2 regions of the Trichococcus sp. TS_SC_9 genome follow, and region 1 is predicted to be linked to the other one. Evidence: riboswitches for the same ligand, from Rfam matches in the RefSeq annotation. Region 1 holds a riboswitch; the other holds the start of a gene.
The links. A riboswitch is a leader RNA that binds a small molecule or an ion and turns the genes downstream of it on or off. The one in region 1 is predicted to bind thiamine pyrophosphate.
Positions count from the first base shown of each region.

Region 2: linked by a shared signal. The riboswitch ahead of thiW (energy coupling factor transporter S component ThiW) and the one ahead of tenA (thiaminase II) in region 1 are both predicted to bind thiamine pyrophosphate.

Region 1 covers NZ_CM149591.1:862,240-868,272, reverse strand. Annotated here, with positions in the region: gene srlA (PTS glucitol/sorbitol transporter subunit IIC) at 1-128, shown strand, start outside; gene srlE (PTS glucitol/sorbitol transporter subunit IIB) at 192-1,184, shown strand; gene AC0J5I_RS03975 (PTS glucitol/sorbitol transporter subunit IIA) at 1,258-1,626, shown strand; gene AC0J5I_RS03970 (transaldolase family protein) at 1,633-2,295, shown strand; TPP riboswitch at 2,467-2,593, shown strand; gene tenA (thiaminase II) at 2,740-3,414, shown strand; gene AC0J5I_RS03960 (ECF transporter S component) at 3,462-4,040, shown strand; gene AC0J5I_RS03955 (ABC transporter ATP-binding protein) at 4,055-5,542, shown strand; gene AC0J5I_RS03950 (energy-coupling factor transporter transmembrane component T family protein) at 5,539-6,033, shown strand, end outside.
Region 2 covers NZ_CM149591.1:631,810-637,842, reverse strand. Annotated here, with positions in the region: gene AC0J5I_RS02865 (ABC transporter permease) at 1-531, shown strand, start outside; gene AC0J5I_RS02860 (DUF5131 family protein) at 553-1,428, shown strand; gene AC0J5I_RS02855 (zinc-binding dehydrogenase) at 1,452-2,435, shown strand; TPP riboswitch at 2,472-2,574, shown strand; TPP riboswitch at 2,638-2,739, shown strand; gene thiW (energy coupling factor transporter S component ThiW) at 2,869-3,360, shown strand; gene AC0J5I_RS02845 (hypothetical protein) at 3,372-3,629, shown strand; gene AC0J5I_RS02840 (MurR/RpiR family transcriptional regulator) at 3,577-4,392, shown strand; gene nagA (N-acetylglucosamine-6-phosphate deacetylase) at 4,424-5,596, shown strand; gene nagB (glucosamine-6-phosphate deaminase) at 5,580-6,033, shown strand, end outside.

The DNA.
Region 1 (6,033 bases):
TGGCTATCCGTTATCTGCTTGTCGGGCTTGTGATGAATGCTGTAGGCGCATACGTAACCGACTTCACGACTGCTTATGTCTGCAAAAAAACAGGCATCCAATTGAGCAAAGTCGCGAAAGTTCAATAATTACCACCAAGAAGTTGTTGCATAAAACAAATAGAATGCATGAGAACGAGAGGGGTATTCATTATGACAAAATATAACAGCATCAAAGTTGAAAAAGGTTCCGGCGGCTGGGGCGGACCACTGATTATCACACCAACAGAGCAAAAACATAAATTCATCTACATCGTAGGCGGCGGAGAAAGACCTGCCATCGTGGACAGAATCGCTGAACTTACAGGGATGGAAGCCGTAAATGGATTCAAAACATCCATTCCGGATGATGAAACAGCTTTGGCTATCATCGACTGCGGCGGAACATTGAGATGCGGCATCTATCCTCAAAAAGGCATCCCGACAATCAACGTCGTTGCCACCGGCAAATCAGGTCCTTTGGCTAAATACATCAACGAAGAAATTTACGTTTCAAATGTTGGTTTGAATCAGATCCAAGTCACTGGCGAAACAGCAACTGTAGCAGCTGCAGAACCAGTGGCAGAAGAGAAAGTCGCTTACACTACAGACAAAAAATTGACGCAACAAAACGCAGAAAGAGGCAGCATAGTAGCGAAAATCGGTTTGGCTGCAGGTAAAGGGATCGCCATCATGCTGCAATCAGCACGTGAAGCGGTGCAGACAGTCTTGCAGACGATCATCCCGTTCATGGCCTTTGTAGCGATGCTGATCGGTATCATCCAAGGCAGCGGAATTGGTAATATGTTCGCTAAACTGATGATTCCATTGGCAGGCAATGTCTGGGGCTTGATGGTCATCGGCTTCATCTGCTCATTGCCAATCCTTTCCCCACTGTTGGGACCTGGTGCTGTAATCGCACAAGTTATCGGAACATTGATCGGTGTTGAAATCGGCAAAGGCAATATCGAGCCAAGCTTAGCTTTACCGGCTTTATTCGCCATCAATACACAAAATGCTTGCGATTTCATTCCAGTAGGTTTAGGCTTGCAAGAAGCAGAGTCCAAAACAGTGGAAGTCGGCGTACCATCCGTTCTCTATTCTCGATTCCTGAACGGTGTGCCCCGCGTATTCGTCGCTTGGTTAGCAAGCTTCGGATTGTATTAAGAAAAATAAGAAAGGCTGAACGGATTCGTTCAGCCAGTGGTTAAAAACTAATAATCGGAAAAGGTGAAGAAAAATGTCAATTTATTCAACGGTAGTCACAGAAATCGGACCTAACGCTAAGGAGTTTTTAGCTGAGGATATGATGGTATTGTTCGGAGACGATGCTCCGGAAGCATTGCGTCCGTATTGCTTCCTGATCGAACAAAATGCACTGGAGCAGGATATTCAACTGGGGCACGCGTTGGTTATCGGCGATGATAGTTATCGCGTCACAGCTGTGGGTAATGTGGTCAACAAAAACCTCAGGGATCTGGGGCACATCACCATCAACTTCAGCGGAGACACAATCGCTGAACTAGCAGGCTCGCTGTATGTCGAAAACAAAACAGTGAACGAAATCGCGGAAGGCACCATCATCAAAATCACTGAAACTGTGGGGTAGTGGCTTATGTACATAGATTCTAACGACATCAAAGCAATCGGAAGTTTTTGGAAAAGCGGATTTCTGAAAGGAGTCACCACCAACCCGACGATTTTGTCGACCGGTTTCGGCAGTCGCTTCAAACAATTACAGGATTTATTGGCTTTGGAGCCGACGGAACTTTTTGTGCAATTGCTGGGTACGACTTCTGAAGAAATGTTTGCCGATTATGAAGCAATAAAGACATTTGATGCAAATCACCAACTTTCGATAAAGATTCCCGTTACACAAGCAGGCTTGGAAACAATCAACAAAGTGAAAAAGGATGATCCGGAGAGAGCCATCCTCGGCACGCTGATCTACTCTGCGGACCAAGGGATCCTGGCCGCTGCAACCGGATGCGACTACCTGGCACCTTATGTGAACAGGATGCTGAACAATGCGATCGATCCCTACAAGGCGATCCGTTCGATGCGGACATTCATAGATGCTAGAGGCTACAAGACCAAAATCATGGCAGCGAGCTTCAAAAATTCCCAACAAGTCATCGATTCCTTGGAGTCGGGCGCCCATACTGCCACGATCCCTCCGGATGTCCTGAACAGCATGATGAACAAGGATTTGGCATTGCAGGCATTGCAGGTTTTTGAAGCGGACGGACAAGCGTTGTTCGGAAAATACGGCGCGTAACCCACTGAACTTGATTTTGCGGATCTCACTTACAGAAAAGACTGCCCCATTGGGACAGTCTTTTCTGTTTGGTGGGGGGTGCCTGATAAAAGGCGATTCGCTCAAGAGCGAGTTGACTTCAGAGGAAATTATGATACGATAGGAACAATAGCAAATGAACTGAATATTCTTTTTTACCACTAGGGGTGCTTTACCGGCGGATGACTGTCCGCCAAAAAGCTGAGATCGAAGTAGGACTTCGAGACCCTTAGAACCTGATCTGGTTTGTACCAGCGGAGGGAAGTGGCAGCCTCTTTTGGCTAAGTAAGTCCCTATTGCATAAGGAACATACAACCACTTTTTTCCGTTGGGAAGAGAGTGGTTTTTTTGTTTGCAAAAATCGAGAGCGGCCGTTCGGATGAGTCGGGACCCTGGCGGATCGTTCCAGCATATGGAGGGAAAGCAATGATATTTTCAGCACAAATTCGCCAAGCGGTCGAACCGATTTGGGCGGCCAGCATGGAGCATCCGTTTGTGAAAGGCATCGGGGACGGAACCTTGCCGTTGGAGAATTTCCGTTTTTACATTCAGCAGGATTCCTATTACCTGACGCGCTTCGCCAAAATTTTGGCACTCGGCGCGGCCAAAGCACCGGATATCGCGACGACCAACCAGTTCGCCGACTTCGCGAAGCATACGTACAGCGCCGAAATCGGTCTGCATGAACAATTTTCAAAAAGGCTGGGCATCACCGCGGAGGAAAAAGAGTGTTTCAAGCCCGCGCCCACTACATATGCCTACACTTCCCATCTTTATCGCGCCGGGCACGCGGGTCATCTGGGGGACGTCATCGCCGCCGTCCTGCCTTGCTACTGGCTCTATGCCGAAATCGGCGACGCCTTCCTCGATGCGGCGCCTGAAGAACCGATTTATCAGGAATGGATCGCTACCTATGGCGGGAAGGATTTTCAGGACAGGGTGGATGAGCAGATTGAGCGGCTGGATGAAATCGCCGCAGCTGTGAGCGAAACCGACCGCGAAAGGATGAAAGAGCATTTCATCATCAGCAGTCAGTACGAATACGCTTTTTGGGAAATGGCCTATCGCATGGAAACATGGCCGGTACCGTTGGATAAATAAGAGACAACATCAAACACAAAATAAAACGCAATGAGGAGACAGCAAAAATGAAAAAAGAATTGAAGCTTACAGATATTTTGGTGACAATCGTCATCGCCATCGCTTTCGGGATCGTCTACATCCTATGGGGAACGGTCTATTACGCGGTGCAGCCGTTGGGTCTGCATCTTGATCAGCTGTTGTACGGCATGTGGTTCATCGCCGGCACCGTCGCCTATTTCATCATCCGCAAGCCGGGTGTGGCGCTTTTGGCGGAAATCGCTGCAGCTTCAGGCGAATTCCTTTTGGGTTCGCCTTGGGGTCTGACTGTCTTGCTTTCCGGTGTGGTACAGGGGTTGTTTGCGGAATTGGTGTTCATGGCTTTCCGCTACAAACGTTTTGACCTGAAGGTTGCCGCTTTGGCAGCTTCGGCATCTTGTGTGGGTTCGCTTTTGGTGGATGCGTTGAACGGGCAGATCGCTGAGCTGGCTCCTTGGAACTTGGCACTTTACTTGGTTGCCCGATTCGCGGGCTCGATTTTCTTTGCCGGGGTGCTGGCTTATTACTTGGCGGAAGTCCTTGAGGATACCGGCGTGACAAACCTTGTCCGCCCGCTGACGAGTGAAGATTTCAAAGAGTTGGATTAAGGAGGATGGTGGAAATGGCGCAGCAAGCCTATGTGGAGAAACTGAAGCTAAAATTTCCCGGCGATGCCGATTTGTTGTTCAGGGACCTGTCCTTTTCGGTCACAGCCGGTGAGAAAGTGCTGCTTTTGGGTCCGTCCGGCTGCGGCAAATCCACGCTGCTACAGGTGTTGAGCGGGCTGATTCCGCAATCGATCGAAGTGCCGATGAAGGCCGATAAGCTTGTGACGCCGGCTTCCTGGGGCTATGTTTTCCAGGATCCGGACAGCCAATTCTGCATGCCCTACGTCGATGAGGAGCTCGCTTTCGTGCTCGAGAATCTGTCGGTTCCGCGCGAGGAGATGGCTGCCAAAATAGACTTCGCGCTCCGGCAAGTGGGCTTGGAATTAGCGGACAGCCATATCCCCATCGCGAGCCTTTCCGGCGGGATGAAGCAGCGGCTGGCGATCGCCTCGGTATTGGCCTTGGATCCGGAGGTGCTCTTTTTGGATGAGCCCTCCGCCATGCTGGATCCGGAAGGGACGGAAGCGATCTGGGAAGTCCTGAAGCAAGTCTGCAAAGACAAAACGGTCGTCATTGTGGAACACAAAATCGATCATGTCCTGGCATTCGCCGAACGGCTTGTATTGTTCGATGCATCCGGACGCATCATCGCCGATGGGTCGAACGAAGCAATTTTCGCGGTCCACAAGGACGAGATGAAGGAGCAGGGCATCTGGTTTCCGGGGGTATGGGAGCAGCATTTGGCGGAAGTGCCGCTGCAACGGGAGCAGAAGTCTATCAGGCTGCAAAGTCCGCTGCTGGAACTGCGCGATTTCAAAGGCTTCCGCAACGGGGATACAAAGATCCGCGGAGAAAGGCTGGCGGCCTATCCGGGTGAATGGATCATTATCCGCGGCCAAAACGGAGCCGGGAAAAGCACCTTCTTCCATGCCGTCATGCAGTTCATCAAAACGAGCGGGGATTACGAGTTGGGGGGGAAACCGATCAAAAAAGTGAAGAAGTTGGCTGAACGGGTGGCATTTGTTTTCCAGAATCCGGAGTACCAGTTCGTGGCGAACACGGTCCATGAGGAGATGGCTTATTCGTTGCGGATGGACGGAAAGGGAAATTCGGATATCGAGAAGCTTGTGGAGGAATATCTGGAGCTTTTCCAATTGAGCGGGCAGCGGGAGAAAAATCCTTTCCAACTTTCGATGGGGCAAAAGCGCCGCCTGAGTGTAGCGGCGACGATTATCCAAGGGCAACGGCTGATCCTTTTGGATGAACCGACTTTCGGTTTGGATTCCAAAAACACCTTCGCTTTGCTGGGATTTTTGGAGAGCTACCGGAAAAAGGGCGCCGTCATCCTGATGGTGACGCACGATGAAGTGCTCTCCCGGAACTATGGAACAACGTTTTGGACAGTAGTTGATGGCGAAATCAGCAGTACGAACGGGATTGCTCCGGGAGCGCCAGCAGAATTCTGCTCGGATTTAAAATTGGAAGGTGGGATATGCGGATGAAGGAATGGAAACAAACGAAAGAAACCTGGCTTCACCGTGTCAATCCCAGCCTGAAATTGGGCATGTCGCTGCTGCTCTGCATCGCGGTTATGTTTGTCCGCAACCTTGAGGGCATGTCGGCGATCGGCATCGGGCTTTTGGTCCTGTTCCTGCTGTTTACGGGACAGCCGTTGAAGCGGATCTTGTTGCTGTTGATCCCTTTCTGCGCCATTTTCGTGTCGACCGCTTCCGCCATGATCCTGTTCGGAAACGGCGAAACGCTTTGGTTCGAATGGGGATTGATCCGCATCACCGAGGAAAGTTTTTTGCGGGGTATGCTGATCGGCCTGCGCGCATTGGTCTTCGCGGTGTTGGGTTTGACCTTCGCATTGACGACGCGGCCGGTCAACTTGTTTTATTCGTTGATGCAACAGCTGCGCTTGGATCCGAAGTATGCCTACAGCTTCATGGCTGCGCTGCGGTTGATCCCCATCATGACGGAAGAATTCGAA
Region 2 (6,033 bases), 230 kb from region 1:
CTCATCGCAAGTGGCATAATCTTGGCCTGCATGCATCAGGAACGCGTGATGAACGGCTTGATTTACCTGACTTCTTTGCTTTATTCGATCCCAAGCCTGGCCCTTTTTGCCATCTTGATCCCGTTGACGGGACTGGGGAGGACTACGGCCATCATCGTATTGGTGATTTATTGCCAATATGTCCTGTTGCGCAGTTTTTCTGCAGGAATCAAAGAGATCGATCCGACAATCATCGAAGCCGCTGTCGGGATGGGCATGACGAGGAATCAAATGTTCAGAAAAATCCAACTTCCATTGGCAATGTCCTCCATCATCGCAGGGATACGGATCGCCGCGACCTCGACAATCGGCATCGCAACCATCGCCGCAACGATCAATGCGGGCGGGTTGGGAACCGTCCTTTTCGATGGCTTGCGGACATTCAGCGTCGTAAAACTTTTGTGGGGCACTGTGCTGTCGATGGTGTTGTGTCTGCTTGTCAATGTCGTCTTGTATTTTCTTGAAAATGCCTTGCGGCGGAGATACGCCTGATCTTTTCAAAGGAGTGATCGCTTGAGTGATATCTGGAACCCGTGGCATGGCTGCAAAAAGGTCAGCCCGGGATGCCAAAATTGTTATATGTTTCATTTGGACAGTCAACGAGGGAAAGCTGGCGCGAATATTTATAAAGTCCAAAGCAGCTTCGATCGGCCGCTGAAAAGGAACCGGCGCGGCGACTACGTCATACCGCCCGGTTCCACGATACGCGTCTGCATGACTTCGGACTTCTTTCTTGAGGAAGCGGACGAGTGGCGCGGCGAAGTCTGGAAGATGATCGAGAAGCGGTCGGACGTGCTGTTCTACTTGCTGACGAAACGGATCAAGCGCGTGAAAGAGTGCCTGCCTGAAAATTGGGGGGATGGTTGGGAGAACGTGTGGATGAATGTCTCAGCCGAAAACCAAAAGATGGCCGACAGGCGGATTCCGGTACTTCTGGATCTGCCTTTCAAACACAGAGGCATCATGGCGGCACCGCTGATCGGTGAAATCGACTTGACGCAGCATTTGTCTTCCGGAAAAATCGAACGCGTCATCGTCGGCGGGGAAAACTATGACGGGGCAAGGGAATGCCATTATGAATGGGTGCAGAGGATGCATCAAGATTGTGTGAAAAATGATGTGAATTTCGAATTCATCGAAACCGGGAATCAATTCGTGAAAAACGGACGGAAGTATGAAATTTTGGACAAAAGAAAGCAGCAGGAGCAAGCAAAGAAATCCGGACTGTTTTATGAAGGGCGTGCGGTTTCGGTTCACCTGACAGGGGTTGCCCAGGGCGAATCGGTGCCGCTTTTTCAAACCGATGCCGTGACTTTGTGCGATTCCTGTGCCTACAAGAAATTTTGCGGTATGCAATCGGGAAGACCCAACTGCATGCTGTCGTTGTGAATACAAGAAAGGATGTCGGAGAAATGAAGGCAGTCGTAGTGCACGAAGCGGGTGGACCGGAAAAACTGGTGCATCAGGAAGTTCCTCTTCCGGAAATACGGGAAGGCTGGTCGCTCGTGAAAGTCATGGGCTTCGGCATCAACCATTCGGAAATCTTTACGCGGGAGGGGAAATCCCCTTCGGTCACGTTTCCCCGTATTTTAGGGATTGAATGTGTAGGGATAGTGGAACGGACGAGCGACGAAGAAAAATTGCCGCTCGGTCAAAAAGTGGTGTCGATCATGGGTGAGATGGGGAGAGCCTTCGACGGGAGTTATGCGGAATATGTCCTGTTGCCGAATGACCAAATCTACCCCATCCACACCAATTTACCTTGGTCCCAACTGGCGGCCATTCCGGAAACCTACTATACGGCTTTCGGTTCCATGAAGAATCTGCGGATCCAAACATCCGATCAAATTTTGGTTCGGGGGGCAACGAGTGGTGTGGGGGTTGCCTTTGCCAAGTTGGTCAGGGCCCAATTCCCGGATATCAGGATTTACGGGAGCACGCGGAAAGCCGACAAAGGTCAGCGACTGAAGGAAGCCGGCTTCACCGACTACATCGAAGACCGCAACGGCGTGTTGGAAACGGAAGAGACTTTCGACAAGATTTTGGAATTGATCGGGCCTGCGACGCTCAAGGACAGCCTTTCCCATATCAGGGAAGCCGGCATTGTCTGCAGCACCGGTCAACTGGGCGGGAAATGGTTCCTGGAGGATTTCGATCCCATCATGGAATTGAAGCACAATAGCTATTTGACTACTTTCCATTCAAGTGACGTCTCCGGCGAAAAGCTGAATGAACTGCTGGCTTACATTGAGGGGAAAGGCGTTGCAGTGGAGCCCGAGAAAGTATTCACGCTCGAAGAGGTTGCCCAAGCCCATGCCTTTTTGCAGAGCCAGGACAGTTTCGGGAAAGTCATCGTGCTGGATCCGAGCGCTGCGGGAGAGCAAGCTTCAGAATAGGGTTGCGTTTCCGCAGCTTATTGGTTAGAATTGAGTGAGAAACACTGGGGGTGCGCAACTGCGCTGAGACCGACATTGTCGGAACTCTTTGTACCTGATCTAGTTCATGCTAGCGTAGGGAATGTGGCGTTTGACTATTCGCATAAATAGACATCAAAACGTTGTATTTTCTGATTTTCGCATCAGATCATATAACGTTTTTTAATTTCAGTAGGGGTGCGCGCGAGCGCTGAGACCGACACTGTCGGAACCCTTCAAACCTGATCCAGTTCGTACTGGCGGAGGGAACTGAGTTTGGTCTGGAGTCCGTACGTATATCCAAGACATCTCAGGGGAGGTGTCTTTTTATTTTCATTCAATTCTGGAGGAGGGAAACGGTTCGGAAAGATCAGGCTGCAAAAAGAACAAATCAAACTGAAAAGGGGAAAACATTATGAACACAAAAAAATTAGTCACCACTGCCTTGATCATCGCCATGGGGGTGGTCAGCAACAGCATCTTCGTCATTCCGATCGGCATTGCAAAAGTAGCGCCGGTGCAGCATCTTTTGAACGTATTGACCGCTGTCTGGTTAGGACCGGGGTATGCCGTCCTGCAGGCCTTCAGTGTTTCTTTGCTGCGCAACCTGTTGGGAACAGGGACCGTCTTTGCCTTTCCGGGCAGCATGATCGGGGCTATTTGCGCAGGTCTGTTCTACGCCAGAACGCAAAAAATCGGTTTCGCGGCACTGGGTGAGTGGATAGGCACCGGAATCCTGGGATCGTTGGCGAGTACATTGCTTGCGCAGTTTTTTATGGGTATGGAAGCCGCATTGATGCTCTTCCTGCCGAGCTTCGCGCTCAGTTCCGCCATCGGAGCGGGAATGGCTTATTTCATCATCCTGGAAATGGGAAAAAGAAACGTGTTGGACCGGAACAGAATCTGAAGCATCTGCTCATGAAGGAAGCCGCTCTCGGAAGAGGCGGCTTTTTGCTGTCTAAAAGTGACTCCAATAGAAATAACAAAGAAAATGATTTTCATAAAATAATAATTGAAAAAACTATTTTCATGTGTTATTCTATCAGCGTAGAGGAAAAGGCGAAGGCAAGAAATACGGAGCGCGCTTTTGGTGGCTGCGCAAAACTGGAGGAGATAACGAAAAATGACAATCATCGAAGAGATCCAAAACCATTATTCCGCTTTTTCCGGGAATGAGAAAAAAATCGCGGATTACATTCTGCAGAACAAAGCATCCATCAAAAACATGAACATCAAGGATTTGGCGACGAAGGTGGAGACTTCGACCTCCAGCATCACCCGTTTCTGTAAACGCATCAACATCGATGGGTTTGTGGATATGAAGATTGCGCTGCGTTCATTGGCGAGCGACCATCCTTTGAAAGAAATGCCGACCGTCTATGACGATATCTATGGCTATTATACGCAAGTCATCGATGAAACCAATAAGATGATCGAGGATCAAGCAATCGAAACGGTTGTCGATTGGATCAGAAACGCAAACAAAACAGTCATTTACGGCATCGGCAGTTCCGGATTCACGGCGGCCGAATTGGCGCAACGCCTGATCCGGATGGGGCTGAATGTCACGGGGGTCACGGATTCCCACCTGATGATCGTCAACAGCTCGATCATCAAGGATGACGAATTAGTGATCGCCATTTCAAATTCAGGCGAGACACCTGAATTGATCGCATCACTGGAAATCGCCAAACAGAAAAAAGCGAAGATCATCGCCCTGACGAGCTTCAAAAACAGTTCATTGACGAAATTGGCGGATGTCACGTGCTTTGGTTATCACTCGCGTTTCGTCAACAATACGGCGTTCGTAAACACGCAGTTCGGGATGATGTACCTGATCGATGTGATTTCGACCTTCCTGGTGCAGGACGAGAACTTCAAATACAACATGGATCTGACGAGAGCAAATGTGCAGGGTTACTCAAAAAAATCGGAATAGAATCGGAATAGAATAGAAGAGAGGGATACACATGAAGAAAGTGATCATCCATGCGGAAGTGTATACAGGAGAAACCGTCATCGTCGACGGGTATGTCCGGTTCGAAAAAGAAATCAACGCGGTCGGGAACATGTCGGAGTACATTCCCGAACCTGACGAGGAAGTGATCAATGCGGCAGGAAGCAGACTGGTGCCTGGCTTCATTGATGTCCACAGCCATGGCGGCTACGGAGTGGACAATATGGACGGCGATGCGGATGGCATCAACAGGATGATTGTGACGATGCACCGGGAAGGAATCACCAGTTATTTTCCAACGACGATGACGCAATCTTCCGAAAATATCGAAAAGGCGTTGACCGGCATCCGCAAGGCCGCGGAAAAAAATCCAGTCATCCAAGGCATCCACCTCGAAGGGCCGTTCATTTCCGCCGTCCATAAGGGAGCGCAGCCGGAAGAACATATCAAACTGCCGGATGCAGCCTTGATGCGCAAGTGGCAGGACTTGAGCGGAGGCTTGATCCGTTTGGTCACCTATGCACCGGAGACGAGTGATGCGACTGCCTTCGAAAAGTATTGCCTGGATAACCAAATCGTGCTTTCAGTCGGACATTCGGATGCTCTTCGCAGCCAATTGCAACAGTCCAAAGCAACGCACATCACCCATCTCTTCAATGCGCAAAGAGGCCTCCATCACCGGGAGCCTGGTGTGACCGGACATGCCTTCCTGGAGGAGGGCATCTATGCGGAAATGATTGTCGATGGTCTGCATATCAATCCGGAAATGGTGAAAATCGCCTTCAAACAAAAAGGCGCTGACCGCATCGAGTTGATCACAGACGCTATGCGCGCCAAAGGGATGGGCGATGGCATCAGTGAATTAGGCGGACAGAAAGTCATCGTCAAGGATGGACAAGCCCGACTGGAAAGCGGAAATTTGGCAGGAAGTGTGCTGGAATTCCAGGAGGCTTTCAAGAACATCATGACCTTCACCGGTTGCGGCATATTGGATGCGGTAAAGATGAGTTCGGTCAACCAGGCCCGCGAATTCGGTCTGGTGCGAAAAGGGGGCATCGCTCCGGGGAAAGATGCCGATATGGTGCAACTTTCGGAGTCATTTGCGGTCGAGCGGACAATCAGTTTTGGAAAGACAGTATTCAAAAATAACAGAAAGCAGGTTACAGATCATGGAAATAATCATTAAAGCGAACCCTGAAGAGGCCAGCCGTTGTGCATTCGAAAAAATCCGCAAGCAAATGGAAAGCGGGGCGAAAGTGCTCGGGTTGGCCACCGGCAGTACGCCAGTCAGACTGTACAAAATCATGCGGGAAAGCGATCTTGATTTCTCGGATATGACATCGATCAATCTGGACGAATACATGGGCTTGTCCGAGGACAGTCCGCACAGCTACCATCATTTTATGCATGAGCACTTGTTCGATGCAAAACCCTTCAAGAAAAACTATCTGCTGGACGGCTTGGCTGATGAGGCAGAGGAGTGCGCGCAATTCGAAGCCATCATCGCGGCGAATCCGATTGATGTACAGATCCTCGGCATCGGCACGAACGGGCATATCGGTTTCAACGAACCCGGCACATCCTTTGATTCCCGGACACAGAAAGTGGCGCTATGGCAATCCA